DNA from 4 places in the Streptomyces sp. NPDC096012 genome. Region 1 is predicted to be linked to each of the others. Evidence: riboswitches for the same ligand, from Rfam matches in the RefSeq annotation. Region 1 holds a riboswitch; each other region holds the start of a gene.
The links. Region 1 has a riboswitch for cyclic di-AMP ahead of ABVB68_RS09840 (transglycosylase family protein). Riboswitches for the same ligand answer to the same signal wherever they lie in the genome.
Positions count from the first base shown of each region.

Region 2: another riboswitch for cyclic di-AMP. It lies ahead of ABVB68_RS09215 (transglycosylase SLT domain-containing protein); the one in region 1 lies ahead of ABVB68_RS09840 (transglycosylase family protein).
Region 3: another riboswitch for cyclic di-AMP. It lies ahead of ABVB68_RS36485 (M23 family metallopeptidase); the one in region 1 lies ahead of ABVB68_RS09840 (transglycosylase family protein).
Region 4: another riboswitch for cyclic di-AMP. It lies ahead of ABVB68_RS21305 (M23 family metallopeptidase); the one in region 1 lies ahead of ABVB68_RS09840 (transglycosylase family protein).

Region 1 is NZ_JBEOTD010000007.1:17,853-25,390, reverse strand. Features, by position in the region: gene ABVB68_RS09855 (DUF501 domain-containing protein) at 1-470, opposite strand, end outside; gene ABVB68_RS09850 (FtsB family cell division protein) at 499-975, opposite strand; gene eno (phosphopyruvate hydratase) at 1,128-2,414, opposite strand; gene ABVB68_RS09840 (transglycosylase family protein) at 2,764-3,471, opposite strand; cyclic di-AMP (ydaO/yuaA leader) riboswitch at 3,476-3,648, opposite strand; gene ABVB68_RS09835 (transglycosylase family protein) at 3,825-4,877, opposite strand; gene ABVB68_RS09830 (cytochrome P450 family protein) at 5,002-6,324, opposite strand; gene ABVB68_RS09825 (nucleoside triphosphate pyrophosphohydrolase) at 6,559-7,538, opposite strand, start outside.
Region 2 is NZ_JBEOTD010000006.1:145,492-153,029, reverse strand. Features, by position in the region: gene fahA (fumarylacetoacetase) at 1-435, opposite strand, end outside; gene ABVB68_RS09230 (carboxylate--amine ligase) at 741-1,985, shown strand; partial or broken gene ABVB68_RS09225 (NAD(P)/FAD-dependent oxidoreductase) at 2,085-2,515, shown strand; gene ABVB68_RS09220 (HAD family hydrolase) at 2,680-3,492, shown strand; gene ABVB68_RS09215 (transglycosylase SLT domain-containing protein) at 3,647-4,135, opposite strand; cyclic di-AMP (ydaO/yuaA leader) riboswitch at 4,141-4,318, opposite strand; gene ABVB68_RS09210 (polyprenyl synthetase family protein) at 5,050-6,060, shown strand; gene ABVB68_RS09205 (LolA family protein) at 6,675-7,538, shown strand, end outside.
Region 3 is NZ_JBEOTD010000084.1:126-6,309, reverse strand. Features, by position in the region: gene ABVB68_RS36505 (helix-turn-helix domain-containing protein) at 1-347, shown strand, start outside; gene ABVB68_RS36500 (DUF6126 family protein) at 344-466, shown strand; gene ABVB68_RS36495 (tyrosine-protein phosphatase) at 632-1,429, opposite strand; gene ABVB68_RS36490 (alpha-galactosidase) at 1,603-3,675, shown strand; cyclic di-AMP (ydaO/yuaA leader) riboswitch at 3,986-4,140, shown strand; gene ABVB68_RS36485 (M23 family metallopeptidase) at 4,145-5,077, shown strand; gene ABVB68_RS36480 (SGNH/GDSL hydrolase family protein) at 5,383-6,168, shown strand.
Region 4 is NZ_JBEOTD010000022.1:7,205-14,742, forward strand. Features, by position in the region: gene ABVB68_RS21290 (bifunctional acetate--CoA ligase family protein/GNAT family N-acetyltransferase) at 1-927, opposite strand, end outside; gene ABVB68_RS21295 (HPr family phosphocarrier protein) at 1,104-1,385, shown strand; gene ABVB68_RS21300 (GntR family transcriptional regulator) at 1,742-2,428, opposite strand; gene ABVB68_RS21305 (M23 family metallopeptidase) at 2,736-3,491, opposite strand; cyclic di-AMP (ydaO/yuaA leader) riboswitch at 3,504-3,663, opposite strand; gene ABVB68_RS21310 (M16 family metallopeptidase) at 3,890-5,278, opposite strand; gene ABVB68_RS21315 (M16 family metallopeptidase) at 5,275-6,669, opposite strand; gene ABVB68_RS21320 (DNA gyrase/topoisomerase IV subunit A) at 6,989-7,538, shown strand, end outside.

The DNA.
Region 1 (7,538 bases):
ATCGCGATCGCCTCGTCACCGAGCGGGTTCACGCCCGGGCCCGCGGCCAGCGAGTGGGCCACCAGGACGTGCAGGCACTTGACCCGGTCCGGCATGCCGCCCGCGCTCGGGAAGCCCTGGAGGACCTCGATCTCGTCCCGGCGGCGGATGTAGTCCTCGTGCGCCGCCCGGTAGGCGGCGGCCAGGTCCGGGTCGGACTCCAGCCGCTCCGTCATCTCCTTCATGACGCCGTTCGCCTCCAGCGTGCCGATCGCCGAGGCGGCGCGCGGGCACGTCAGGTAGTACGTCGTCGGGAAGGGCGTGCCGTCGGGCAGCCGGGGCGCCGTCTCCACGACGTCCGGCCGGCCGCAGGGGCAGCGGTGCGCGATGGCCCTCAGACCCCGCGGCGGGCGGCCCAGCTGCTGCTTGAAGGCCGCGACGTCCGCGTCGGTGGGCTCGGTGCGCGGGGTGGGCGGCGGAGGCTTGTGCATGACTGCTCTTCGAAGACTTTCTGTGGGTTCACTGGTCGGAGGCGTCGGACTTGTCGACCCCGTCCCAGACGTTCGCGTACCAGGGCCGGTGGGCGGCCCCGACGTCGGCGCGGGACTGCTTGGCCGCGTCCGGGTCGACGACCACGTACCCCGTCTCGCCGGGCATCACGTAATGCAGCCGGTGCCGGATCTGCTGCTCGGCGTAGGAGTCGTCCTGCCAGCGTGCCTTGAGGTCCCGCAACTGCTCGACCCGCCGGCGCGCCTGCTCCTGCTGCCGCTGGACGTCGGCGATCTGCGACCGTTGCGACACGTACTGCCGCATCGGGTAGGCGAGCGCGACGACCAGCGAGCACAGCACGAGCGCGAGCAGCGCCGCGCGGCCGGTGAGCCGCGACCGGCGGGCCTGCCGCCTGGTCTGGGAGCGGTAGACCCGGGCCGCCGTCTGCTCACCGAGCACCCGCAGCCTGGTCGCGGTGGAGAACCGGTCACGGTCCTTCACGGCCATCTTCCCGCCTCCCGTTCACACACGCGCGTACGTCCCCGGACACGGTACGGGACCGGGTACGGGGACGTACGTACGACTGGCTAGGACGCGGCCGGTGAAGGCTCGGCCCTTGCCCTGCCCGATGGTCCGCGAGGCGGACGTGCGGGGTGGGCTCAGCCCTTGAAGCGGGGGAAGGCGCTGCGGCCGGCGTACACCGCGGCGTCGTCGAGGATCTCCTCGATGCGCAGCAGCTGGTTGTACTTGGCGACGCGGTCCGAGCGGGCCGGGGCGCCGGTCTTGATCTGGCCGCAGTTCACCGCGACGGCGAGGTCGGCGATGGTGACGTCCTCGGTCTCGCCGGAGCGGTGGGACATCATGCACTTGAAGCCGTTGCGCTGGGCCAGCTCGACGGCGTCCAGGGTCTCGGTCAGCGAACCGATCTGGTTGACCTTGACGAGCAGGGCGTTCGCGGCGCCCTCCTCGATGCCGCGGGCCAGGCGCTCCGGGTTGGTGACGAAGAGGTCGTCGCCGACGATCTGGACCTTGTCGCCCAGCTTGTCGGTGATGACCTTCCAGCCGGCCCAGTCGTCCTCGAACAGCGGGTCCTCGATGGAGACGAGCGGGTAGGCCGCCACGAGCTCCTCGTAGTACTCGGTCATCTCGGCGGCCGAGCGGGACTTGCCCTCGAACTCGTACTTGCCGTCCTTGTAGAACTCGGACGCGGCGACGTCGAGCGCGAGCGCGATCTGCTCACCGGGGACGTAACCGGCCTGCTTGATGGCCTCGACGATGAGGTCGAGGGCGGCGCGGTTGGACTCCAGGTTCGGGGCGAAGCCGCCCTCGTCGCCCAGGCCGGTGGACAGGCCCTTGGTCTTCAGCACCTTCTTGAGGGTGTGGTAGACCTCGGCGCCCCAGCGCAGGGCCTCGGAGAAGGACTCCGCGCCGATCGGGGCGATCATGAACTCCTGGATGTCCACGTTGGAGTCGGCGTGCGAGCCGCCGTTCAGGATGTTCATCATCGGAACGGGCAGCAGGTGCGCGTTCGGGCCGCCCAGGTAGCGGAACAGCGGCAGGTCGGACGCCTCGGAGGCGGCGTGGGCGACGGCCAGGGAGACGCCGAGGATGGCGTTGGCGCCGAGGGAGCCCTTGTTGTCGGTGGCGTCCAGGTCGAACATCGCCTGGTCGATCAGGCGCTGCTCGGTGGCGTCGTAGCCGACGAGCTCCGGGCCGATCTGCTCGATGACGGCGAGGACGGCCTTCTCGACACCCTTGCCGTGGTAGCGGTTGGGGTCACCGTCGCGGAGCTCGACGGCCTCGAAGGCGCCGGTGGAGGCGCCGGACGGGACGGCGGCACGACCCGTGCTGCCGTCGTCGAGGCCGACCTCGACCTCGACCGTGGGATTGCCTCGGGAGTCCAGGATTTCCCGGGCTACGACGACGTCGATGGACGGCACGAGCATCTCCTTCTTGGATGTGACGCTGGAAGCGCGGGGCCGGCTGCCTCGCGGCTTGGCCTCTGCGACTAGAGCCTAACCGCCCCCGGGGCGTCGGCCACCGACCGACCGTCCCGTGGACAGGGAGGGACACGCAGACGGTACCCATTGTTCACCGCCGGAACAAAGGGGTCCGGGTGAAGAACGGGGAAAGCGCGGGGGTCGGCGACGGGGAGACGAAAAAACCCCGCCCCGGCGCGTACGGGGGAACGCGCGCCGGGGCGGGGGGTCCGTGGGGACGGGGGTGACCCTCACCAGGCCTTCGGGATGCGAGCCGGGGAGGTGAGGGCGCCGTGCGGTGAGCGGCGGCCCGCTGTCACTTCAGGTGCAGCTGCTGGCCCGGGTAGATCAGGTCGGCGTCCTGGACGATGTCCTTGTTCAGCTCGAACAGCTTCTGCCAGCCGCCCTTGACGCCGTGCTTCTCGGCGATGGTGCCGAGGGTGTCGCCCTTGACGACCTTGTACTCGCCGTCGCCCTTCTTGACCTTCTTGCCGGTCGGGGTGGTGACGGTCTTCTTCGCGGCGGGGCGCTCGGCGGACCGGGAGGCGGCCTGGCCGTCGGTGGAGCGGGCGGTGGTGCCGGCCGACGAGGTGGTCTTCTGCGACGACGCGGTGCCGCCGGACGGGGCGGCCGGGGCCGAGCCGTTGTTGGGGGTGCTCGACAGGCCCGTGCCGCAGACCGGCCAGGCGCCCTTGCCCTGCGCGGCCAGGACCTTCTCGGCCACGGCGATCTGCTGCGCCTTGCCGGCCTTGTCGGCGGTGGCGGCGTACTGCGTGCCGCCGTAGGCCGCCCAGGTGGAGGCGGAGAACTGCAGGCCGCCGTAGTAGCCGTTGCCGGTGTTGATGGACCAGTTGCCGCCGGACTCGCACTGGGCGACCGAGTCCCACTCGGAGGTGGTGGCGGCGGAGGCGTTGCCGGCCGCCATCAGCGGGGCGGCGACGGCGGCGCCGGTGACACCGGCCAGCGCGACGGCGCGGACGGCCTTGGACGGACGACGGTGCTTGCCCTTGCCGGAAAACAGCATGGATCGATCCCCTCACCGACGCCTGCGAGGTGAGCTGTCGGGTTCGGGCCGGTTGAGTTGCCCGGCCGCACTCCCGCTTGCGCGGTGTGCGGCTTCACCCCCAGCCGGTGCCAGCTCAACTGCTGGTCCCGGCACTTACCTTGGGTCCCCCGCTCCTGCCTTCGGCGCTTGACGCGACGACTGTTCCCGGACGATCGCTGGCAGGATTCGGCGTTGCGACTGCCGGGGCTCGTGGTGACGAGCGGCCTCGACCGTAGACACGTGATCGAGGGAATTTCAAAGACGATCAGGGCTTCTGAGACTCATCCCACACTTTCACCAAACCGGACATCAGCGGCGAACCGGGACGTCAACTACGGCTGGTTTGCGTCCGTTTCGGGGTCGACTTCCAGGGTCTGACCGGCAGTGATGTTGTTCGGGTCGGCGCCGATGGCCTTCTTGTTCTCGGCGTAGAGCGCCCGCCATCCGCCGTCGACCGCAAGGGAGTCGGCGATGGAGGCGAGGGAGTCGCCCTCGCGGACGGTGTAGGTGCCCGGTTCGTGGGAGGCGTGCCGGCCCGACAAAGCGGTTTCCTGACCGTTTGTCACGCTTTCGTCCGCACTTCCGCCACGGTGACGCCCACCAGACGTGAGGGCGCCGGTGTCGACGAGGCTCCAGGAACCGGCGCTCTGCTGGTAATTGCCCGAGTTGTCGGTACCGGGAGTGGTCGCGGCCGAGCCGTCGCGCTGCTGCGGGTCTCCCGTGCCGGGCGAGGTGGACTTGTCGGACTTGGGTGCCTTGGTGCCGGTCGAGCCGGCGTCGGCCCCGGGGGTGGCACCGGTGTCCTTGCCCGGACCGGAGGCCGGCGCGCCGGGCGAGCCGGTGGAGGAGTCCGAGCCGGAGCCGGCTCCCGTGCCCGCGCCGGAGTCATTGCCCGGGTCCGAGGGCTGCGCATCCGGCAGACCGGACGATTCGGAACCGCCGGCCGATCCGGAGGAGCCGTGCGACCCACCGGAGCCACCGACCCCCGTGTCGACGTCCAGGGAGCCCGAGTTCGACGTCAGCCCGGACAGCAGGGCACAGGTGGCCCAGGGAGTGGTGCCCTTGCCGGCGAGGATCTTCTCGGCGACGGCGATCTGCTGCGAACGGCTGGCCTGGTCGGCGCTGTCCGCGTACTGGAGGCCGCCGTACTTGTCCCAGTCGTCCTGCGAGATCGCCAGGCCGCCGTAGTACCCGTTGCCGGTGTTCGCGCTCCAGGAGCCGCCGCTCTCGCACTCGGCCACCTTGTCCCACGTGGTGCCGTCGGCGGCGTTCGCGCTCGCGGCGCCGAGCAGCGGGATGGCGATGGCCGTGCCGGTCACTCCGGCCGCGACGAGGAGTGCCGGAGCCTGGCGGGGGCGACGGTGACGACCGTTCCCGGAGAGCATGCGGAAGCCTTTCGTGCGACAGCGGGGCCGGCGCGGCGGATGAAGCTCGTCGCCGCGCTGATGGGTGAACGTATAGGCAGACGATCACTTGTCACAAGTTCATGCCGCGCAGATCACGTGAAGATCACATTGTTGAAGAGCCGTCATATTCGCCGCCGCGGGGGTCGTCGCGGGCCGGGGTGAACTCCACGGGCAGGGTGCGCAGGCCCCGCATGATGAGGCCGCCGCGCCAGCGCAGCTCGGCCGGGTCCGCGCCGAGCCGCAGGTCCGGCAGGCGGGTGAGGAGGGTGGCCAGCGCGGTCTGGCCCTCCAGGCGCGCGAGCGGCGCACCGAGGCAGTAGTGGATGCCGTGGCCGTACCCGAGGTGCTGGTTGTCCCGGCGGGTGAGGTCCAGCACGTCCGGGTCGGCGAACCGCTCCGGATCCCGGTCGGCGGCGGCGAGCACGACGAGCACCGGGTCGCCCGGCGCGATGTGCTGCCCGCCGATGGTGAGCGGCTCGGTGGCGAACCGCCAGGTGGCCAGCTCCACCGGCCCGTCGAAGCGCAGCAGTTCCTCCACACCGCTGGCCAGCAGGTCCGTCTCTCCCCGGGCCAGGGACTCCTGCAGCCGGTGGCGCTGCTCGGGGTGGGTGAGCAGGGCGTAGGTGCCGTTGCCGATGAGGTTGACCGTCGTCTCGAAGCCGGCGAACAGCAGGATGAAGGCCATGGCGGCGGCCTCGTTCTCGGTGAGGTGCTCACCGTGGTCCGAGGCGCGGATGAGGGCGGAGATGAGGTCCTCGCCGGGCGCGGGCTCGGCGGGCAGCGCCTCGCGCTTCTTGTGGATCAGCTCGGCCAGATAACCGCGCATCTTCTTCACCGACCGGGCGACCCCGCCCCGGGGCCCGCCACCGTGCCGGATCATCATGCCCGCCCAGTCCCGGAAGTCGTCCTGGTCCTCGCGCGGGACGCCGAGCAGGTCGCAGATGGCGTAGATGGGCAGCGGAAAGGCGAACTCGTGGATGAGGTCGGCGGAACCGGTGCGCGCGAACCGGTCGATGAGGTGGTCGGCCAGCTCCTGCACACGGGGCGCGAACTCGGCGACCCGGCGGGGGGTGAACGCCTTGCTGACGAGCCTGCGCAGCCGGGTGTGGTCCGGCGGGTCGATGTTCAGCAGGTGCGTCATCAGCTCGGCCTTGCGCTCGCCGGGGATGCCGGTCTTGCCCTTGGCGTGCGCGGGCTCGTCGTGATGCGCCGGGTTCTTGCTCAGCCGCTGGTCGGCCAGGGCCTGCTTGGCATCGGCGTACCGGGTGACCAGCCAGGCCTCCACCCCGCTGGGCAACCGGGTCCGGTGCACGGGCGCGTGCTCGCGCAGCCAGGCGTAGGCGGGGTAGGGGTCGGTGGCGAACTCCCAGGTGAAGAGGTCGGGCGCGCGGTCCGGGTCGGACGGGAGGCGGGGCTGGTCGGTCACCCCTCGACGGTATCCGGCCGGCCGGACCACACCGCCGGCGCGTCCGGGGACGGTCGGTGCGGGGGTGCCTCCCGGGAGACCGGTGCTTCGGCTCGGGTGCCTCCCGGCGTACGCGCCGCCGGGATGCGGCGCCGACGCGTCCCGGCGCATTCGCCGTACCCCTCTTCCTCGCGGAGTGCGCCGGTGTTCGCCCCGTGTCTCCTGCGGGGCGTTCCCTCCGAGGCCGCGTCCGCGCTAGGCCTCCCCCGGGGCCGTCCCCTCCGTCGCCCGTATCGCGTCCCGGTAGGTGCGGGCCGCCGCTCTCAGTGCCGCCTCCGGGTCGACGCCGGCCGCTTCGGCGCGGACCGCGAGCGCCAGGAGTTCGTACCCCACGCCCTCCCCCTGCGGGAGGGGCACGTCCAGGTGTGCCGTGCGGGCGCGGGACGCGAGCTTGGCGGCCAGGGCCAGGCCGGGCTGGCCGAGGGGGACGCCCTCCGTGACCGAGGTGCGCCGCTTCTCCTCCGCCTTGGTGCGCAGCCAGTGCTCCTTGACGTCCTCGGGAGTCTCGGCCGTCTCGTCGCCGAACACGTGCGGGTGGCGGTGGATGAGCTTGGCGACGATGCCCCCGGCCACGTCGTCGACGGAGAAGGGCGCGTCCGGGTCCTCCTCGGCGATACGGGAGTGGAAGACGACCTGGAGCAGGACGTCGCCCAGTTCCTCGCGCAGTTCCTCGCGGTCGCCGGCCTCGATCGCCTCGACCAGTTCGTACGCCTCCTCGATGCCGTACTTGGCCAGGCCCTGGTGGGTCTGCCGGGAGGACCACGGGCATTCGGCGCGGATGCGGTCCATCACCTGGACCAGGTCCAGGAGGCGGGCACCGGGCAGGTCGTAGGAGGCGGGGAGCAGCTCCAGCTCCGGCATGGAGATCCGCCCGGAACCGGCCAGCCGGGCCAATCCGTCGGTGAGCGCGGGCTCGCCCTCCCCCGTCGCCACGACCACCACCGTGCGCCCGCCGGCGCAGGCGTCGACCAGCTCCTGCGCGGTGGGAGAGGTCTCCTGGAGGGCTATCCCCGCCTCGCGCAGATACGGCAGCTGCGGATGCGCGCCGTCCGCGCACAGCACCGCGTCGGCCTCGCGCAGGGCCTGCCAGGCGGGCCAGGACAGCAGGCCGGGAGCCACCCGGTGGCTGGTGGTGAGCAGGACGATGCGGCCGGGGTCGGGACCGGTGGGACCGC
Region 2 (7,538 bases), on a different contig from region 1:
CTTCCAGTTGGGGGTGAGGGGGTCCTCGGCGTCCGGGCGGAAGATCTGGCCGACGTTCCGGGCGTGGTTCTCCGAGGAGTAGAAGTCGACGTAGTCCGCGACCTCGAACGGCAGGTGGAGGGTCACCGACGCCAGGGGGTGCAGGAGCGGTTCGACGGCCGGCCGGTGCGAGGGTGCCGTCAGCCACTCCCGCAGTGCGCGCCGCACCTGCGACCAGGCCGTGCGCCCGGCCGCCAGCAGGGGGTTGAGGGTGGGCTGTGCGAGCAGGGACGTGTACGGCGAGCCGAGTGCGGCGGCCGCGGCGCCCGCGTCGAGGACGTGGTCCCCGAACCGGACGCCGACCCTCCGCTCCGTGCTGCCCGAGGGCGAGAACACGCCATAGGGAAGGTTGTGCGGGCCGAAGGGGTCGCCCTCGGGGACGTCGAAGGGGGGCATGGGGTGCTGCCTCGCTCTCATCCGGGTCTTGCATGGCGCTGCGTTCCATGTGGTCGGGCCACACGTTACGGCCGGGATGCGTGTCTTGGGCAGTGTGCTCGGGTGTCCCCCCTGCGTGGGAGCGCATGGTCGCCGGCGCACGACCGAATGGTTGTCCGATGAATGCCTAAAGAGCTCGCAATGTCCTGATAGGCCTTGTCGGAGGCGGCAATTCCGGCTTAGCGTCCTTTGGGGGTCACGGACGGGGTGGGTCCGTGCCATTGGGGGGACACGTGGGGGGACCCGTGGCCGGAAACACCGTCGGTGTGCCGTTCGAGGCCGACCGCGACGTGCCGGGCCTGATCGTCAAGTTCGGTGACTACCCGCTGCACCACGGCGGTGTCGGCGCGATCCGTAGTCTGGGGCGCCTGGGCGTGCCCATGTACGCCGTCACCGAGGATCCGTACACGCCGGCGGCCTCCTCGCGTTATCTGAAGAAGGCGTTCGTGTGGCCGACCACCGGCGCGGAGGACCCGGCCCGGCTGGTCGACGGCATGTTGCGCATCGGCCACCGGATCGGTCGCCCGACCGTGCTGATCCCGACGGACGAGGAGGCCGCCGTACTGATCGCCGAGCACCAGGAAGAGCTGGCCGGGACCTTCCTCTTCCCGCGCGTCGATCCCGCGCTGCCGCGCCGGCTCGCCAGCAAGCAGGGACTGCACGAACTGTGTGTCGAGCACGGCATCGCCAGCCCCGCGGCGGCGTTCCCGCGGTCGTACGACGACATCGTCTCCTTCGCGGGCACCGCCCGGTTCCCGGTGGTGGCCAAGAACCGGGAGGCGTTCGTCCGGCGCAGCCGGCCCGCCGTGAACGGCACCACGAGGATCGCCACGCGCGCGGGCCTGCTCGCGCTCGCTCGGGACTGGGGCGACGAACCCGGCGTGATCCTCCAGGAGTACCTGCCGCGCGAGGAGGCCGAGGACTGGATCGTGCACGCCTGCTTCGACCGGAACTCCAACCCCGTCGCGCTGTTCACCGGCGTCAAGGTCCGTTCCTGGCCGCCGCACGCGGGCATGACGGCGAACGCGTACGTCGTCGACAATCCGGAACTCGCCGACCTCGCCGCTCGTTTCATCAAGCAGATCGGCTTCAGCGGCATCATCGACCTCGACCTGCGCTTCGACCGGCGCGACGGACAGTACAAGCTCCTCGACTTCAACCCGCGCATGGGCGCCCAGTTCCGGCTCTTCGAGAACGAGTCGGGAGTGGACGTCGTCCGTGCGATGCACCTGCACCTGACCGGCCGCCCCGTTCCGGAGGGGGAACAGCGCGCCGGCCACCGCTACATCGTGGAGAACATCGACCTCCCCGCCCTCCTCGCCTACCGCCGCGGCGGCTATACGACGCCGCACGCGCCGGCGAAGGCGAGCGGGACGGAGCTGGCCTGGCTCGCGGGTGACGACCCGCTGCCGTTCCTCACGATGGTCGCCCGCTTCGCGCGCCCCGGCGCGAAGCACCTCTATCAGCTGTGGCGGACCAACCGCCGCGGCAGCGGCACAGCCACGAAGTAGGCCCGCCGTGGCGGACCGACGCCACGGCCGGCGGCACAGCCACGAAGGAAGTAGGCGAGGCCGCGAAGGTGGCGCATCGTGTCTCAGAGGAGGGACTTCGTGATCCGACCGGTTGCAGTCATCGGGGCGGGGCCCTTCGGCCTGTCCACCGCCGCTCACTGCGGGCGCTCGGTATCGCCGTCCGCGTCTTCGGCGACCCCATGGTCAGCTGGCGCGACCACATGCCCGAGGGCATGCTCCTGAAGTCGACCCCCGCCGCCTGGAACCTCGACTGCCCGCAGCCCCGCCACACCCTCGCCGACTACTGCGACGCGGCCGGCATCCGCCGCCTGGTGGCGGACGAGGACATCATCCCGGTGGAGACCTTCATCGCCTACGGCGAGTGGTTCCAGCACAAGCCGGTCCCCGGCCTGGAGCAGGTGCGCGTCGTCTCCGTCGACCGGGACAGAAGCGATGGCTTCGAGCCGGAGCTCGACTCGGGTGAGATGTTCACCGCACCCTTGCCGACCGTCGCCGCCCCCCTCACCGGCGGGCCCGGAGGAAGCCCCCTGCCGCCACCCGGCGGCCACCGGGCCACAACCCGGCGATCACCGGGCCACCGAGCGGACCTTGGCCACCAGTTGGGGCTGAGCAGCACGTAAGTGCGTGGAACGACGGATGAGTCGGCGGGGCGCGGTGTCCGTATTCTCTGATCATGGCAGCCACCCCCGCATACGCACTGATCGCCACCGACCTGGACGGGACGCTGCTGCGCGGCGACGACACCGTCTCCGACCGGTCTCTGGCCGCGCTCGCGCGGGCGGCGGGGGCGGGTGCCCGGCACCTGGTGGTGACGGGCCGGCCGGCCCCGCGGGTACGGCCCCTGCTGGCGAACCTGGGCTGCGCGGGGCTCGCGGTGTGCGGCCAGGGCGCTCAGATCTACGACATCGCCGCCGACCGTCTGCTGTGGTCGGTCCGGCTGGACCGGGAGCTGGCCGAGACGGCGCTCGGCAAGATCGAGGCGGAGGTGGGGCAGGTGTACGCGGCCGTCGACCAGGACGGCGTGGACGGGCTCACGCTCATCGAACCCGGGTATCTGATGCCGCACCCGACGCTGCCGGCGGTCCGGGTCGACCGTCGCGACGACCTGTGGTGCGAGCCCATCAGCAAAGTACTGCTGCGCCACGCCACTCTGTCGGACGACGAGTTGGCGGCCGTGGCGCGGGCGGCGGTGGACTCGCTGGCGACCGTCACCATGTCGGGGCCGGGGACCGTGGAGCTCCAGCCGCGCGGGGTGACCAAGGCGACCGGTCTCGCGCTGGCCGCCGAGCGCCTCCGGATCGGCGCCGAACGGGCCGTGGCCTTCGGGGACATGCCCAACGACATCCCGATGTTCCACTGGGCCGGACGCGGGGTGGCCATGGCCAACGCCCACCCCGAACTCAAGGCGGTGGCCGACGAGGTCACCTCGTCGAACGAGGACGACGGCATCGCCGTCGTCCTCGAAAGAATCTTCCCGACCGACTGACCGGCACTTCAGTAGCTCGCTGTTCGGCCGGTCACCGATGCGAGCCCGTCGGCCGGTCACCGGTGCCCGCCGTTCGGCGGTCACCGGTGCGCGCCGGTCCGTCAGGTGCCGGAGCGCACCGGTCCGCCGTGCGACGGGCACCGGTACGGGCAGGTCAGTACGCGCCGAACACGTTGTCGATCGACCCGTACCGCGCGGCCGCGTAGTTGCAGGCGGCGGTGATGTTCGCGACCGGGTCGTAGACGTTGAACGACGTTCCGGCCACGTGGTACGCGTTGAACGTCGGGTCGATGACCTGGAGCAGGCCCTTGGACGGGATGCCCTTGGCCGCGTTGGAGTCCCAGAGGTTGATGGCCGAGGGGTTGCCCGAGGACTCCCGCATGATGTTGCGGTAGATGCCGTTGTAGGTGCCCGGGATCTTCTTCTCGGCCATGATCGCGAGCGACTCGCGGATCCAGCCGTCGAGGTTGTTCGGGTACCCGGCCGGCGTGGTGGACACCGTGGCGGCCGTGGGGGTGGCCGCGGAGGCGGCGGTGGCGCCGATGATCGGAAGGGCGAGCACGGCGGCACCGGTGCCGACGACCGCGAGCTTGCGGACGAGGCGGTTGGTGCGAACGCGGCGGGGCTGAGCGGCAGCAGGCATGGGGGTGTTCCTCTCCGGCGCCTGCGAGGTGAGCTGTCGGGTTCGGGCGGGGAGGTGCCCGGCCGCACTCCGAAGAGCGCGACTTCACCCCTAGCCGTTCCGGTGCGACGTGTGTCGTCCGGTCCGGCGGCTTACCTGGTTCCCCCGCTCCTGCCCTGCGAATGAGTTCGTCGATGGGTTATGCGGGCGGCGGCAGGATTCGGCGTTCCGCCCGACGGCCCGGAACGTATGCGAGAGCACATGTCGGGAACAAGTGCCTGATTCACACAACGCACTGTTTGACCTTGATCTGTGCCGTATGGGGTACTTGATCCTTTGCGGTTGCCAACTTCTCAACTCGCCGATGACGCAGGGCAGAAGCGGCGACCCGACGGGCGGAGCGGGTGGGGCCGGAGGTTGCTCGACGTGACCCAATTCACGAAATAGCAAAACGCAGTAAATCCGACATTGCAGATTAAGGGGATTTGATTCTTAAGTCTGATTACTGCGGAATTCGGAGTGCGCCGCACGTCGTTTCGCAGGGTTGCCGCAGGCCGTGGAGAGGTGGCGGCGGTGAGGGGGAGGGAGTGTGGCGGAGGGTCGGCCGCCGCCCTGATCCGGACCGATTCGGGCGGATTCGGGCCGCGGTCGGAGGTGCGACGGCCCGGGCAGACGGGTGCCCCGACGAGGGTGCGGCGTTACTCCGCTCACCCTCCGATCCGCGACAAACCGCACGTACTGCTGTTAAGTCGATAGATGTCCGTTCTTACCGACCGATCAACACCATAGGGGGCATGATCCGATACCGCCCGGGCTGGACCGGTGGGCGCTATCGGTGATCGAAAGAGGACCGGATACGCTGACTTGAGTGATGGCAACGACCTATCGACAAACCGTGTAACCGCCAGCAGACACCAGCAGACAGGAGACCCCTCGTGACCGTCGTCGGGCCGTTCGGGCTGAGCGTGCGGGACCAGGCTCTGGAAGCCGATGTCCAGGTCGGATTGGCGGCTGTCGAGGAAGGCTTGCTCGAGGCCACCAAGAGCGAGGTTCCGTTCATCACGGAGGCCGCCCAGCACCTCGTGCGGGCCGGCGGGAAGCGGTTCCGGCCCCTGCTGGTGATGCTGGCGGCGCAGTTCGGCGACCCTTACGCACCCGGTGTCGTGCCGTCCGCCGTCGTGGTCGAGCTGACCCACCTCGCCACCCTGTACCACGACGACGTCATGGACGAGGCGGCCGTGCGACGCGGCGTGGACAGCGCCAACACGCGCTGGGGCAACTCCGTCGCGGTCCTCACCGGCGACTTCCTCTTCGCCCGCGCCTCCCAGATCCTCGCCGACCTCGGCCCCGAGGCGGTCCGGGTGCAGGCCCTGGCGTTCGAACGGCTGGTCACGGGCCAGATCCTGGAGACAGCCGGCCCCGCGGACGGCCGTGACCCGGTCGAGCACTACCTGGACGTCCTCAGCGGCAAGACGGGTTCCCTGGTGGCGGTCGCGTGCCGGTTCGGTGCGATGATGTCCGGCGCCGACGACACGGTCGTCGACGTGCTCACCCAGTACGGCGAGCGGCTCGGGGTCGCCTTCCAGCTCGCGGACGACGTCCTGGACATCGCATCCGACTCCCACGAGTCCGGCAAGACGCCCGGCACCGACCTGCGCGAGGGCATCCCGACCCTGCCCGTGCTGCGACTGCGCGAGCGGGCCGGCCGGACGGGGCTGCCCGAGGACGTCGCGCTGTGCGACCTGCTGGACTCCGACCTCAGCGACGACGCCCGGCACGCCGAGGCGCTGGCCGCACTGCGCGCGCACCCCGCGCTGGAGCAGGCCCGCCGGGACACCGTCCGGTACGCGGAGGAGGCACGGGCCGCGCTGGCACCGCTGAGGGAGTGCGACGCCAAGGCGGCCCTGCTCGAACTGTGCGACGCGGTGGTGCACCGAGCCGGCTAGCCGCCCCACCGGCCTCCCCCGCAAGAAAACACGCGCGGGGGACGTCTCCGGCAGGGCGGGCACACACGGCACGCACGCGTGGCGGGAGCCCCACGCCCGCACGCGCGGCACGCGCACGCAGCCCGCACGCCCGCACCCGCGGCACGCGCACGCAGCCCGCACGCGTGGCAGCCACCGCCGACGCACATGTCACGCACGTGTGGCAGCCACCACCGCACGCGCAGCCCGCACGCGTGGCAGCCACCGCCGACGCACACGTCACGCACGCGTGGCAGGCACCGGGAAACGCCCGCACGAGCAGCACGCACCCGCGGAACGGACCCACCCAAGCGGTGCTCCCAGGCAATGCTTCCGGATGCGGTTCCCACGTGACGGTGGTACGGCTGACGTATGCCCGCGGTGCGAGACCCCTACGGGTCCGGGCCGCTGCCGCCCCCGCATGTCATACCGGAGTCGTACACGGAGTTGGCTCCGAGGTCTGACGCTTCCTCACGGCCGATTTGGTCAGATGGACACCAGGGAAATCACCACTCCTCACCGATTCGGGTGAGAATGGCGGCTCAGGGTGGACCAGCGTGAGGACAGCCGCCGCCGACGACGGAGGTAAGGCACACATGGCACCGTACGAATCCGAAGACGCACCGGCCGCCGCGCAGGGCGAGGACACGCGATCCGGCCGGCGCAAGGCGGTCCGGTACGTCGTCCCGGTCGCGGTGGTGGGGGTGACTGCGGCCACGATCGGGCTGGTCCCGGCGCTCGCCAACTCGGGAGACCCGGATCTGCCCCGGATCACCGCCCAGCAGCTCATAGAGAAGATCGCCAAGTCGGACGTGCAGCAGCTGTCCGGCACCGTGCGGATCAGCACCGACCTGGGTCTGCCCGACCTCGGCGGTCTGCAGAACAGCATCGCGCCCGGCTCGTCCCACGGTTCCGGCGACGGTTCCTCCGCCGATCCGCAGTCCAAGCTCCCGGAGCTGGTCACCGGCACGCACACCCTGCGCGTGGCGGCCGACGGCCCGGACCGGCAGAAGGTCTCTCTGCTGGAGCAGGGCGCCGAGTACAGCCTCATCCACCACGGCAAGGACGTCTGGGGCTACGACAGCAAGAGCAACGAGGTCTACCACTCCACCGAGGCCGGCCCGGACCGGCGGGACCACCGGGCGGAGCCGCCGGCCACGCCCAAGGACTTCGCCGAAAAGGCGCTGAAGTCGGTGGACGACACCACCTCCGTCACCGTCGACGGCACCGCGCACGTCGCCGGCCGCGACGCCTACCGGCTGCTGATCAAGCCCAAGCAGTCCGGCACCACGGTCGGCGCGATCAGCATCGCCGTGGACGCGAAGACGGGCCTGCCGCTGAAGTTCACGCTGACCCCGAGGAGCGGCGGCGACGCCGTCGTCGACGCCGGCTTCACCCAGGTCTCCTTCGCCAGGCCGGCCGCCTCCACCTTCGACTTCACGCCGCCCAAGGGCGCGAAG
Region 3 (6,184 bases), on a different contig from region 1:
ACATGGAGCCGACCCGGGCGGGCGGCTGGACCTATGTGCAGGCCGGGGCGTCGGGCCGCGGTATGCAGGCCCTCCGGGTGCGCGTGCCGTACGGCTCGCAGGGCGACATCGTGCGCGTCCATCCCGGCGAGGAATGGCTCTACGTCCTCCAGGGGCGCCTGCGTCTGCGCCTGGGCGACGCCGTGCACCTGCTCGCGCCCGGCGACAGCGCGCACTTCGACTCGCTCACCCCGCACCGCCTCGCCGCCGAGGACCACGACGGCGTGGAGCTGCTGTTCGTCCACACCCTGCTGCAGAGCCCCACGGCCACGCTGTGCCTGGGCCCTTTGACCGGAGAACTGTCATGAGCAACTACGAGGAAAAGTTCCCCCGTTCCCTGTGGATCCGGCTGATCATCTACATCGCGCTCGGCCACGTTCTGGCCGCGTTCCTCTACCTGCTGTTCGCGGTGGGCGCCAAGGGCTGAGCGCGCGGTGGCCGTGCGGCCGGTGCCGGGCGTGCGGTGGCCGTACAGGCCGGTGCCGGACGTGCCCTGCCCGTACGGCCCGTGCCGCCCGGCCCGGGCTTGACGAGACCGCCGGATCCCCGCCCGGCCCGGACTCCATGAGGCCGCCGCCGGATCCCCGCCCGGTCAGTTCAGCAGGCGCTCGCGGAGCCGTTCCCGGGTCTCGGGGGAGAGGTCGAGGCCCTGCTCCAGATAGGTGTCGAACCCGCCCCAGGTCTGCTCGATGCTCTCGAAGGCCGCCTCCAGATACTCCGCGCGGGCGTCGAAGAGCGGGCTGAGCAGATCCATCACCTCGGGGGTGTAGGCGGTCTCGGCGCTGCCGTTGCGACGGACCTTGTAGCGCCGGTGCTTGGCGTTGGACTCCAGGTAGTCGGCGACGATCGCCTCGCGCTCCACACCGACGGCGAGGAGTGTGACGGCTATGGAGATGCCCGCACGGTCCTTGCCGGCCGCGCAGTGCATCAACGCGGGCACGCTGTCCTCGGCGAGCGCGCGCAGCACCCGGGAGTGCTCGGCGGTGCGCTGCTTGACGATCATCCGGTACGAAGCGGTCATCCGGGCCGCGGCCTTGCCGTCGTCCAGGATCGCGCGCAGCTGGTCGAGGTCGCCGTCGCGGACCATCTTCCAGAACTCGGCGCCGTCCGCCGGGTCGCTCAGCGGCAGATTCACGTTCCGCACGCCGGGCAGCTCGACGTCCGGGCCCTCCAGCCGCTGGTCGGCCGCGTTGCGGAAGTCGAAGATCGTGTGCAGCCCCAGGGAGGAGAGGAAGGCCGCGTCCTCCGCCGTGGCGTGCGCGAGGTGCCCGCTGCGGAACAGCACTCCGTGTCGCACCCGCCGCCCGTCCACCGTGGGCAGTCCGCCCACGTCACGGAAATTGCGCACTCCGGCCAGCTCCGGCTCGGTCGACGGGACCTGCTGCGTCACGGGGGCTCCTCCCGACGGGTCCCCGGCGGCGTGCTTTGCCGACGGGCGCTCCGTCGACCATACGACATCGCTTTCCTCGGGCAATGAGTTGTCCACAGGGCATTGTCACCCGTGGTCACCGGGACTGATGATGTTGGCACTTGAGTGGATCTGTTGCCACCTGTGAGGTCTCGATGGTGCACATCGCCGACGACGGTCGTACCTGGCTCCTCTCGGGGCCCACCAGCAGCTATGCCCTGCACCTCACCGGGGCGGACGAGCTGCTCCACCTGCACTGGGGGCCGCCGATCACGCTCGCCGACGCCGGGGCGCTGGCCGCCGCTCCGCTGTCCGGTCACCGGCCCTTCGAGTCCCCGCTGGACGGCGGCGAGGAGTACCCCGTCGAGGGCGGCCCCCGTTTCGTCCGCCCCGCCCTGTCCGTGCGCACCGACGAGCGCCGCGGCACCGAGTGGGGCTTCGAGGGGTACGACACGGAGGGCGACGAGCTGCGGCTGCGCTTCGCCGACGACGGGCTGGCGATCAGCCTGCACTACCGGATGCGCGGGGACGTCGTGGAGCGCTGGGTGGGCGTGGCGAACGACGGGCACGGGCGCGTGGAGTTGCTGCGGGCCGACGCGGCCACCTGGACCCTGCCCGACCGCGAGGGCTGGCGGCTGTCCCAGCTGCACGGCCGCTGGGCCGCCGAGTCCCGGCTCGCCACCGCCCCCCTCACCTACGGCGAGAAGACCATCGGCAGCCGCCGCGGCCACACCGGTCACCAGCACCTGCCCTGGGTGGCCCTCGACACCGACGCCACCGAGGAGCGCGGCGAGGTCTACGGCTGCGCGCTCGGCTGGTCCGGCTCCTGGCGCATCGCCGTGGCCCAACTCCCGGACGCACGCGTGCAGATCACCGGGGGCGCCGGGTACGACGACTCGGGCCTGCTGCTCCTGGCGCCCGGGGAGTCGTACACCAGCCCCGTCTTCGCGGGGCTGTGGAGTGACGGCGGCTTCGGGGGCGCGAGCCGGGCCTGGCACGCCTACCAGCGCGCGCACGTCATCCCCGGCGCCGAGCGCGACCGGCCCGTGCTGTTCAACTCCTGGGAGGCGACGCACTTCGACATCTCCGAGGAGCAGCAGGCGGCGCTGGCCCGCCGCGCCGCCGAGATCGGCGTCGAGCTGTTCGTCGTGGACGACGGCTGGTTCGGCGCCCGCACCGGCGACCGCGCCGGGCTCGGCGACTGGACCCCCAACCCGGACCGCTTCCCGCACGGCCTCAAGCCCCTCGCCGACCGCGTGCGCGGGCTCGGGATGCGGTTCGGCATCTGGGTCGAACCCGAGATGGTCAACCCGGACAGCGACCTCTACCGCGCCCACCCCGACTGGGTGCAGCACCAACCGGGACGAAAGCGGACGGAATTCCGCAATCAGCTCGTCCTCAATCTCGCGCGCCCGGATGTCCGGGAGTACCTGTGGGAGCGGCTGGACGCCCTGCTCTCCAGCACCCCGGTCGACTACGTGAAATGGGACTTCAACCGCAGCTTCACCGACGCCGGCTGGCCCGGCGAGCCGTACCCCCAGCGGCTGTGGACCGACCACGTGCACGCCCTGTACGCCCTGCTGGACCGGCTGCGGGCCGCGTATCCCGAGGTGGCCTTCGAGTCCTGCTCGGGCGGCGGCGGCCGGATCGACCTGGGGATCATGAGCCGCACCGACCAGGTGTGGACCTCCGACAACACCGACCCGCTGGACCGGCTCGCCATCCAGCACGGTCTCACCCAGATCCACCCCGCCCGGGTCATGGCGGCCTGGGTCACCGACAGCCCGAACACCCAGCTCAACGGCAGGGTCAGCTCGCTGCGGTTCCGTTTCGTCAGCGCCATGGCAGGCGTGCTCGGGGTCGGCGGCGACCTCACGCGCTGGAGCGCGGAGGAGCTGGCCGAGGCCCGGCGGTGGGTGGAGCTGTACAAGGAGATCCGCCCGGTCGTCCAGCGTGGCGAGCTGTACCGGCTGCGGCCCCCGGCGGGCGGCTCGAGCGCCGTCCAGTACGCCCTCGACGGCGAGGTGGTGGTCCTCGCGTGGCTGCAGGCTCAGAGCTACGGTGAACCGGTGCCGGCGGTGCGGCTGCGCGGACTCGACCCGACCGCATCGTACGAATGCCGCGAAACGGGCGAGGTGCTGAGCGGCTCGGTCCTGCTGCACCACGGACTGCGCACCGGCCTGAAAGGCGACCTCGATGCGACGGTTCTCCGGCTGCGCCGCATCTGAGTTCTCTGCCCGATTTGAAGCATTCGTTCCAACTGGCTGCGCAACAAGGGAGTGTGGCGCGGCAGGGCGTGAGGAGCGTCATACCGGTGACCGAGCGTCGCACGTCATGTCCACGTAATTCCGATACGGCCAACGGATTTCACAGGAATGCGGGCCCCGGCAATTCACGGAGGGTGACGGGTATTTCGCGTCATCGATCTTCCGGAACGTCGGCCCCGGGAACCGGCCGCTTGTCTCCGTACGTCCCGCTCGCTTACGTTCGCCCCCATCCGGACGGAACGCCGAATCCTGCCGCCGCCCGGAATCCCCGCACACATGACCCGTGTCCGGCAGGAGCGGGGGACCCACCAGGTACGACTGCCTGTCCGGTCTCCGCGACAGGCTGGGGGTGAAGCCGCGCACCGCGCGGCCGGGCGGCTCCAGCCCGAACCCGACAGCTGACCTCGCAGGCGCCGGAGAGGAATGCGCCATGCCCGCGAGGGGTAAGCACCGACGTCCCAAGTCCCCGCGTTTTTCCCGCTCCGTCGCCGTCGCCGGCACCGGTGGCGCCGCCCTGGCCCTCCCGCTGTTCGGTGCCGTCGGGGCGCATGCCGCGACCCCGGCGCAGTCCGTCCCCCCGAAGGTCGCGCAGTCCGTTCCCGCCGCGGCGAAGACGTCCGTGACGCACCGGGGCCCGGCCGTGCGCACCTACACGGTGCAGTCCGGCGACTGCCTCTCGGCGATCGCCGACCGGCAGCACGTCGGCGGCGGCTGGCACCGGCTCTACGACGACAACCGGCAGGCCGTCGGCGCCGACCCGTCACTGATCCACCCCGGCCTGGAGCTCACGCTCGGCGAGAAGGCCGCGCGGGAGAGCACCGGGCCGGCCGCCCCGCAGCACGCGTCGGCCGACCGGCAGGGAGCTTCGGTCGCGAAGCAGTCCCCGGCCCCCGCGAGGACCGCCCGGCCGCAGGCGGCCCCGGCGGCCGCCTCCGCGGCTCCGGCCGCCGCCACCGGCTACACCCTCCCGGTGACCGGCGCCACCATCGGCACCGGCTATCACGTGGCCGGCAGCATGTGGTCCAGCGGCTATCACACCGGCGTCGACTTCGTCGTCCCGGCCGGCACCCCGCTCAAGGCCGTCGCCGCGGGCACGGTCGTCTCCGCCGGCTGGGGCGGCGCCTACGGCAACCAGGTCGTCATCAAGCTCGACGACGGCCTCTACGCCCAGTACGCCCACCTCTCGCAGCTCTCCGTCTCGGCCGGTCAGGCCGTGGCCGCGGGCACGCGGATCGGCCTCTCGGGCGCCACCGGCAACGTGACCGGCCCGCACCTGCACTTCGAGATCCGCACCACGCCGGACTACGGCTCCGACGTCGACCCGGTCGACTACCTGCGCCGGCACGGCGTCCCCGTCGGCTGAGGACCGCCCCACCCCGGACCACCCGCCTGACACGCCTCCGAAGGCCGGACCCCGATCCCCGGGTCCGGCCTTCGGTGTGCTCGCGGGTCCGGCCTTCGATGTGCCCGCCGGTCCGGTACGCGGTGTGCCCGCGCGACGATCACACGCTCAACAATGCAGACGGCAGGCCTATTCCGCGCTTGGCACATTATTTAAGGGTGTCTCATCTCACCGTTCGTCAATCCCCGCCTACGGTCGCGTAAGTCACATCAACAGGTGAATCATGGTCCGATGTGGCAGACGATTCGAAGAGTGACAACAGATCAGTGATCGGGTCGTACGTGGCGGTGGGGGACAGCTTCACCGAGGGCGTCGGCGACCCCGGGCCGGACGGCGCGTTCGTCGGCTGGGCCGACCGGTTCGCGGTGCTTCTAGCCGACCGGTGTCCCGAGGGCGACTTCCAGTACACCAACCTCGCCGTGCGCGGAAAGCTGCTGGACCAGATCGTGGCCGACCAGGTCCCCGAGGCCGTCGAACTGGCCCCGGACCTGGTCTCCTTCTGCGCCGGCGGCAACGACATCATCCGCCCGGGCACCGACCCCGACGAGTTGGCCGAACGGTTCGAGCGGGCCGTGGCCCGGCTGGCCGAGGCCGCGGGCACGGTGCTGGTGACCACCGGCTTCGACACCCGGGGCGTCCCTGTGCTCAAACACCTGCGGGGCAAGATCGCCACGTACAACGGGCATGTGCGCGCGATCGCCGACCGGTACGGCTGTCCCGTGCTCGACCTGTGGTCCCTGAAGTCCGTGCAGGACCGCAGGGCCTGGGACAGCGACCGGCTCCACCTCTCGCCCGAGGGGCACACGCGCGTGGCGCTGCGGGCCGGGCAGGCGCTCGACCTGGAGATCCCGGCCGACCCGGAGCAGCCGTGGCCGCTGCTGCCGCCGCGGGGCACCCTGGAGGTCCGCCGCGACGACGTCCAGTGGGCCCGCGAGTTCCTCGTCCCGTGGATCGGGCGACGGCTGCGCGGCGAGTCCTCCGGTGACCATGTGACGGCGAAGGGCACCCTGTCGCCCGACGACATCAAGATGCGGATCGCCGCCGTGGCCTGACACCGCCGGCCGTGCC
Region 4 (7,538 bases), on a different contig from region 1:
GGCGGAGAGCACGACGAGTCCCTGGACGCCGTGCTCGCCGCACTCGGCGACCACCGCGGGCACGTGCTCGGCGGGTACGGCCACGACGGCGAGGTCCACATGTCCGTCGATCTCCCGCACCGAGCGGTACGCCGGCACCCCGTCGACCTCCTCGAGGTCCTCGGGGAAGGCCCTGTTCACGGCGTGCAGGGCGCCCGCGTAACCGGCCGCCCTGATGTTGCCGAGGATGCTGCGGCCCACCCCGCCGGGGGCGCGGCCGACGCCTACGACCGCCACGGAGCCGGGCACGAGGAGGCGCCGCACCGAGCGGCCCTCGGCGCGCTGCTCGCGCGCACGCTGCACGGCGAGGGAGCGGTCGGTCGGTTCGAGGCCGAACTCCAGGCGTACGACACCGTCCTCGAAGCTGCGTTTCTGGGTGTAACCGGCGTCCGTGAACACCTTGATCATCTTGGTGTTGGCGGGCAGCACCTCGGCGGCGAAGCGGCGTATCCCTCGCTCGCGCGCGACCGCCGCGATGTGCTCCAGCAGGGCGGAGGCGACCCCGCGGCCCTGGTGGCCGTCCTGCACCAGGAAGGCGACCTCGGCCTCGTCGGCGGGCGCGGAGGCGGGCATCCCGCCGGCACCGATGCGGTCGTAGCGTACGGTGGCGATGAACTCGCCGCCGACGGTGGCCGCGAGTCCCACCCGGTCCACGAAGTCGTGGTGCGTGAAGCGGTGGACGTCCTTGGCGGAGAGCCTGGGGTACGGCGCGAAGAAGCGGTAGTACTTCGACTCGTCCGAGACCTGCTCGTAGAAACTGACCAGGCGGTCGGCGTCATCGACGGTGATGGGCCGGATACGCGCGGTGCCACCGTCGCGCAGTACCACGTCCGCCTCCCAGTGGGCGGGGTACTCGTGCCGGTCCTGCCGGTCCGCCGGGGTCTGCATGGGCCCCAGAGTACGGCTCGCGTATGACAACGGCGCGAGGCAGTCTGTGGAGGACGACACCCCGGACCGAGGCCGCGGTCCGGCGTCGCACCGGAGGGGGCGAAGGCCCGCTCCGGGCATGCTTCACCGTATGGGAAACTGGTCTAGACAACCTGAAGACTGAAGGGCAGCAACACATGGCTGAGCGCCGCGTCAACGTCGGCTGGGCCGAGGGCCTCCACGCCCGTCCCGCCTCCATCTTCGTCCGAGCCGCCACGGCCGCAGGCGTCCCGGTGACGATCGCCAAGGTCGGGGGCAACCCCGTCAACGCGGCCTCCATGCTGGCCGTCCTGGGCCTGGGCGCCCAGGGTGGCGAGGAGATCGTCCTCGCGTCCGACGCCGAGGGCGCGGACGCCGCCCTCGACCGGCTGGCCAAGCTGGTCGCCGAGGGCCTGGAAGAGCTGCCCGAGACCGTCTGAGCGCGCCCCGCGCGCACGGGCCCGAGCCGCGTCGCCCCTCCGGGGGCGGCGCGGCTTCGCCGTCTGCGCTCGACGGTCCGGGCCACCGCCTGCCGATTCGCGCGCCGCCTGCACCCGACGGTCCGGGCGGCGCCTGCGCTCGACGGTTCGCCCGGCACGGTCAACGCCCGCGCTCCACAGCCCGCGCTCACGGTCCACGGTCAGCGGTCAGCGGTCAGCGGTCAGCGGTCAGCGGTCAGTCTGCTATTGCTTCATCGAGCGGCTTTCGCCTCCCGCGTGAATTACGGCACGCCGGAATGAGGTCGCCGGAAAAAGCGTCGCCACGGAATTGCTCTTCTTTGTATACGGCCTGCGTGTTAATGCCGCCGCCCCGGCACGTTTACGGCATGTTGCGAAGTCCTCACACGCTCCGCGCCGCCGGAGAACCGAAGCCGGTGTGCGGCCGCCGAGCGCTCGGCGTGCAGCGCCGTGACCGCCCGCGCGCGTTCACCGTCGCCGCGCGCCACCGCGTCCACGATCGCGCCGTGCTCCGCCCAGGCCTCCTGGGGGCTCGGCAGCGCCTCCACCGCGTACATCCAGGCGATCTTGTGGCGCAGCTGGGTGAGCGTCGAGGTCAGCGAGGGGCTGCCGGAGGCCTGCGCGAGCGTCTCGTGGAACCAGCCGCCCAGCGAGCGCAGATCCTCGCTGCCACCACTCCTGGCCCGCTCCTGGCCGAGCCTGACCAGGCCTCGCAGCACCTTGAGGTGGGCCTCCGTCCGCCGCTGCGCGGCCCGGCCGGCGCCGAGCGGCTCCAGGAGCACGCGCATCTCCAGCAGGTCGGCGGCCTCCTCCTCGGTGGGCTCGGCCACGCACGCGCCCGCGTGCCGGCGGGTCACCACGAACCCCTCCGCCTCCAGGGTGCGCAGGGCCTCACGGACGGGGACGCGCGAGACGCCGTAGCGGCGGGCCAGGACTTCCTCGGTGAGGCGGCCGCCGCGCTCGTGGACACCGGCGACGATGTCGTCCCTGATCGCCGTGCACACCGAGTGCGCCGGAATACGCATGCCCGACCTCCGCCTTAATTCCCGTGAAACGTCGACGATGGACGCGTGTTCCGCGACTCTATTCCAATACGCGGGAATTTCCGACGGCGGGCCGGAATTCATGGATATTTTTTGGCCCTGGGGGGGACCAGCAGGACCCTGCGGAGAACGGCGGGACCCCGCGGAGAACGGCGAAAGCCCCGGCTCGGTGAGCCGGGGCTTCGGGTGCCGTGCGAGGCTTCGGATCCCGTGCGGCGGGCGCGTCGGACGCCACGCCGAGGCCGTGCCCGCGGAGGGGTCGGACGTCGCCGCCGTGCTCGCCGAGGCGTCAGACGTTCACGCCGTGCTTGCGGAGGTAGGCGACGGGGTCGATGTCGGAGCCGTAGTCGGGGCTCGTGCGGGCCTCGAAGTGGAGGTGCGGGCCGGTGGTGTTGCCGGTCGCGCCGGACAGGCCGATCTGCTGGCCCGGTACGACCTTCTGGCCCACGGTGACCCCGATGGACGACAGGTGACCGTACTGGGTGTACGTGCCGTCGGCCATCCGGATCACGATCTGGTTGCCGTACGCGCCGCCCCAGCCGACGGTTTCGACGGTGCCGGAGCCGACCGCGTGGACGGTGGTGCCGCTGGCCGCGTGGAAGTCGATGCCGGTGTGCGAGCCGGAGGACCACAACGAACTGCTGGCCTGGTAGCCCGTGGAGACGTAGGAGTGCGCGATCGGGGCGACGAAGGCGTTCAGCCGCTTGCGCTCGGCCTCGCGGGCCGCGCGTTCCTTGGCCACGCGCTCCAGCTTCACCCGCTCGGCGGCCGCCTTGGCCGCGGCCTGCTCGGCCGCCTTCTGCTCGGCGGCCTGCCGCTGGGCGTCCGCCTGCGCGTCGATCCGCTCGGCCACGCCGTCGCTCACCGTGAGGACGGGCGTGAGGCCGGTCTGCTCCACGGAGTTCTCGGCGGCGAGTGCCGGGGAGGCGGCGAGGGTGCCGATGACACCGGTGGTGGTGAGGGCCGCGATACCGGCCGCCTGAGCGGTGGTGCGCTTGACCCGGCCGGGCTTGCGATGCTTCCCGGTGGCGCACATGAACGCCATGAAGTGGCTGGTCCTTTCCTTCCCTCTCGCCTACCGGGTTAGCTGACGGGTTCGGAGCAGGAAGGTCTCCTACGGGCCCCCTCGCTCTCGCGCGGGCGTCCGATTCACCCCAGGGACGTGGGTCCCCGGCTCCCCTGGCTCGCGCCGTACGGGGACTCGGCGATGACTGTCCGGTGCCGCGGGTGCGGCGCACTGCCTGACGAACAGCCCGCATGACCGTACGGATGCCTGCTTTCAATCCTCAAACGGATCCGGGCTTTTGTAGCGCATCCCACAGGGCAGACAGGAAACCTCCGCCCCAATCGGGCATCCGGGGAAGGGAGTGGAACGGCGTGGGGCCCTGACGGCCTGTAGGCCGTCAGGGCCCCACGCGCGCGTGCCGCTGCTCGGCGCGACGGCTACTCGGCGGCGACGACGGTGACTTCGCCGATGCCCAGTGCCTCGACCGGAGCCTTGATCTGGGAGGCGTCACCGACGAGGACGGTCACCAGCCGGTCCACCGGGAAGGCGTTGACGGCGGCCGCGGTGGCCTCCACCGTGCCCGTCGCGGCCAGCCGCTGGTACATCGTCGCCTGGAAGTCGTCGGGCAGGTGCTGCTCGACCTGGTCGGCCAGGGTGCTCGCCACCGCGGCCGCGGTCTCGTACTTCAGCGGTGCCACCCCGACCAGGTTCTGTACGGCGACGTCCCGCTCGGCGTCGGTCAGACCCTCCGCCGCGAGGGTGCGCAGCACCTTCCACAGGTCGTCCAGCGCAGGACCGGTGTTGGGGGTGTCCACCGAGCCGCTGATGGCGAGCATCGAGGCGCCCGTGCCGTCCGGGGCCGACCTCATGACCTGGCCGAAGGCGCGCACGCCGTAGGTGTAGCCCTTCTCCTCGCGCAGGACGCGGTCCAGGCGGGAGGTGAGGGTGCCGCCGAGGCAGTAGGTGCCGAGCACCTGGGCCGGCCAGACGCGGTCGTGCCGGTCCGGGCCGATCCGGCCGATGAGCAGCTGCGTCTGCACGGCGCCGGGCCGGTCCACGATGATCACGCGGCCGGTGTCGTCGGCCGTCACCGGCGGCACCGGCCGCGGCTCGCCGGGGGTACCGGTCCACGCGCCCAGGGTGCCCCCGAGCAGCTCGTCCAGGTCGATCCCGGTGAGATCGCCGACGACGACCGCGGTGGCCGTCGCGGGGCGGACGTGCCGGTCGTAGAAGGCGCGCACGGAGGCCGCGTCGATCTTCTCGACCGTCTCCTCGGTGCCCTGGCGCGGGCGGGACATGCGCGAGGTCGCCGGGAACAGCTCCTTGGAGAGCTCCTTGGCGGCCCGGCGGGCGGGGCTGGCCAGCTCGTGCGGGATCTCGTCCAGGCGGTTGCGGACCAGCCGCTCGACCTCGCTCTCGGCGAACGCCGGGGCGCGCAGGGCGTCGGCGAGCAGGCCGAGACCCTTGGCCAGGCGGGAGGCCGGGACCTCCAGGCTGAGCCGGACACCGGGGTGGTCGGCGTGCGCGTCCAGCGTGGCGCCGGCGCGCTCCAGCTCGGCGGCGAAGTCCTCGGCGGAGTGCTGGTCGGTGCCCTCGGAGAAGGCCCGCGCCATGATCGTGGCGACGCCGTCGAGGCCGACCGGCTCGGCGTCCAGGGGCGCGTCGAGCAGCACCTCGACGGCGACGACCTGCTGCCCGGGGCGGTGGCAGCGCAGCACCGTCAGGCCGTTGCCCAGCGTGCCGCGCTCGGGCGCCGGGAACGCCCACGGCTTGGCCTCGCCGGCCTGCGGCTGGGGGTGGAACTCCATGGTGGCGAGCTCGGTCACTTGGCCGTCTCCTCGTTCTCGTTGCCGGCCTCTACGGTCGCTTCCCGCTCCGGGTCCTCCGGGATCCCGGTGTCCTCGACGGCTTCCGGGGACTTCGGCTCGTAGACGAGGACCGCGCGGTTGTCGGGGCGCAGGCGGGCCTGGGCGACCGCGCGGACCTCCTCGGGGGTCACCTCGAGGACGCGCTTGACGGCGGTCAGCGCGAGCTGCGGGTCCCCGAACAGGACGGCGTACCTGCACAGTTCGTCCGCGCGGCCGGCGACCGTGCCGAGCCGGTCCAGCCACTCGCGCTCCAACTGCGCCTGGGCCCGCTCCATCTCCTCGGGCGTGGGGCCCTCCTCGGCGAACCGGGCCAGCTCCTCGTCGATGGCGGCCTCGATGACCGGCACCTCCACGTCGCCGGAGGTCTTCACGTCCAGCCAGCCCATCGAGGGCGCGCCGGCCAGGCGCAGCAGCCCGAAGCCGGCCGCGACGGCCGTACGGTCGCGGCGCACCAGGCGGTTGTACAGGCGGGAGGACTCGCCGCCGCCGAGGACGGTCAGGGCGAGGTCGGCGGCGTCCGCCTCGCGCGTGCCGTCGTGCGGGAGCCGGTAGGCGGCCATCAGGGCGCGCGCCGGGACCTCCTCGACGACGACCTCGCGCAGCTGCTCGCCGATGACCTCCGGCAGGGAACCGTCGCGCGGGGCGGGCTTGCCGTCGTGGGACTCGATGGAGCCGAAGTACTTCTCGACCCAGGCGAGGGTCTGCTCCGGGTCGATGTCGCCGACCACGGACAGCACCGCGTTGTTCGGCGCGTAGTAGGTGCGGAAGAACGCGCGGGCGTCCTCCAGGGTGGCCGCGTCCAGGTCCGCCATCGAGCCGATCGGCGTGTGGTGGTAGGGGTGGCCCTCCGGGTACGACAGGGCGGTCAGCTTCTCGAAGGCGGTGCCGTAGGGAACGTTGTCGTAGCGCTGGCGGCGCTCGTTCTTGACGACGTCCCGCTGGTTCTCCATGGACTCGTCGTCCAGGGCGGCGAGCAGCGAGCCCATGCGGTCGGCCTCGAGCCAGAGCGCGAGCTCGAGCTGGTGGGCCGGCATGGTCTCGAAGTAGTTGGTCCGCTCGAAGCTGGTGGTGCCGTTGAGCGAACCACCGGCGCCCTGCACCAGCTCGAAGTGGCCGTTGCCCGTGACCTGCGCCGAGCCCTGGAACATCAGGTGCTCGAAAAGGTGAGCCAGGCCGGTACGCCCCTTGACTTCGTGGCGCGAGCCGACGTCGTACCAGAGGCAGACCGCCGCCACCGGGGTCAGGTGATCCTCGGAGAGCACCACGCGCAGACCGTTGGCCAGCCGGTGCTCGGTCGCTTTCAGGCCCCCGGAGCCTGCCTCGGCCGTGGTCGTGTGACCCATGGGCATGTACGTCCCTTCGCGAGCGGAGGCGGTCGTCGAAACCGCGGTTTTCCTGCCGTTCCTGCCACTGTATGCAAAGCGTGCGGGACGTCGGCGAAGTTCCCGGGGGACGTACGCCCACAGCGGATCGCGTAGCCTGCGTCCGACCCGTCTCCGGCCGCCTCTCCGGCACCGGGCGGGCCCGCGGAGACCGGGTCGCGGCCCGCGTTGTCAGTGCCGCGGTCCACAATGGTTCGCGACAGATCCGTCAATCGCTTCAGCAAGAGCGAACCCGGGGGGTGCGCGCCCCCTCGGTGCGCGACCAGATCAGGAGGAGCCGGCAGCGATGGCCCGCCGCAGCACGAAGACCCCGCCACCCGACGATTCGTTCGAGGAGAGGATCCTCGACATCGACGTCGTGGACGAGATGCGTGGCTCCTACCTCGAGTACGCGTACTCGGTCATCTACTCGCGCGCCCTGCCGGACGCCCGCGACGGCCTCAAGCCGGTGCATCGCCGGATCGTCTACCAGATGAGCGATATGGGGCTGCGCCCCGAGCGCGGCTATGTGAAGTGCGCCCGCGTCGTCGGCGAGGTCATGGGCAAGCTGCACCCGCACGGCGACGCGTCGATCTACGACGCCCTGGTGCGCATGGCCCAGCCCTTCTCCATGCGCGTGCCGCTCGTCGACGGCCACGGCAACTTCGGCTCGCTGGGCAACGACGACCCGCCGGCCGCCATGCGGTACACCGAGTGCCGGATGGCCGAGGCGACGAGCCTGATGACCGAGTCGATCGAAGAGGACACGGTCGACTTCACGCCCAACTACGACGGACAGGAGCGGGAGCCGGTCGCGCTGCCCGCCGCCTTCCCCAACCTCCTGGTCAACGGCTCCT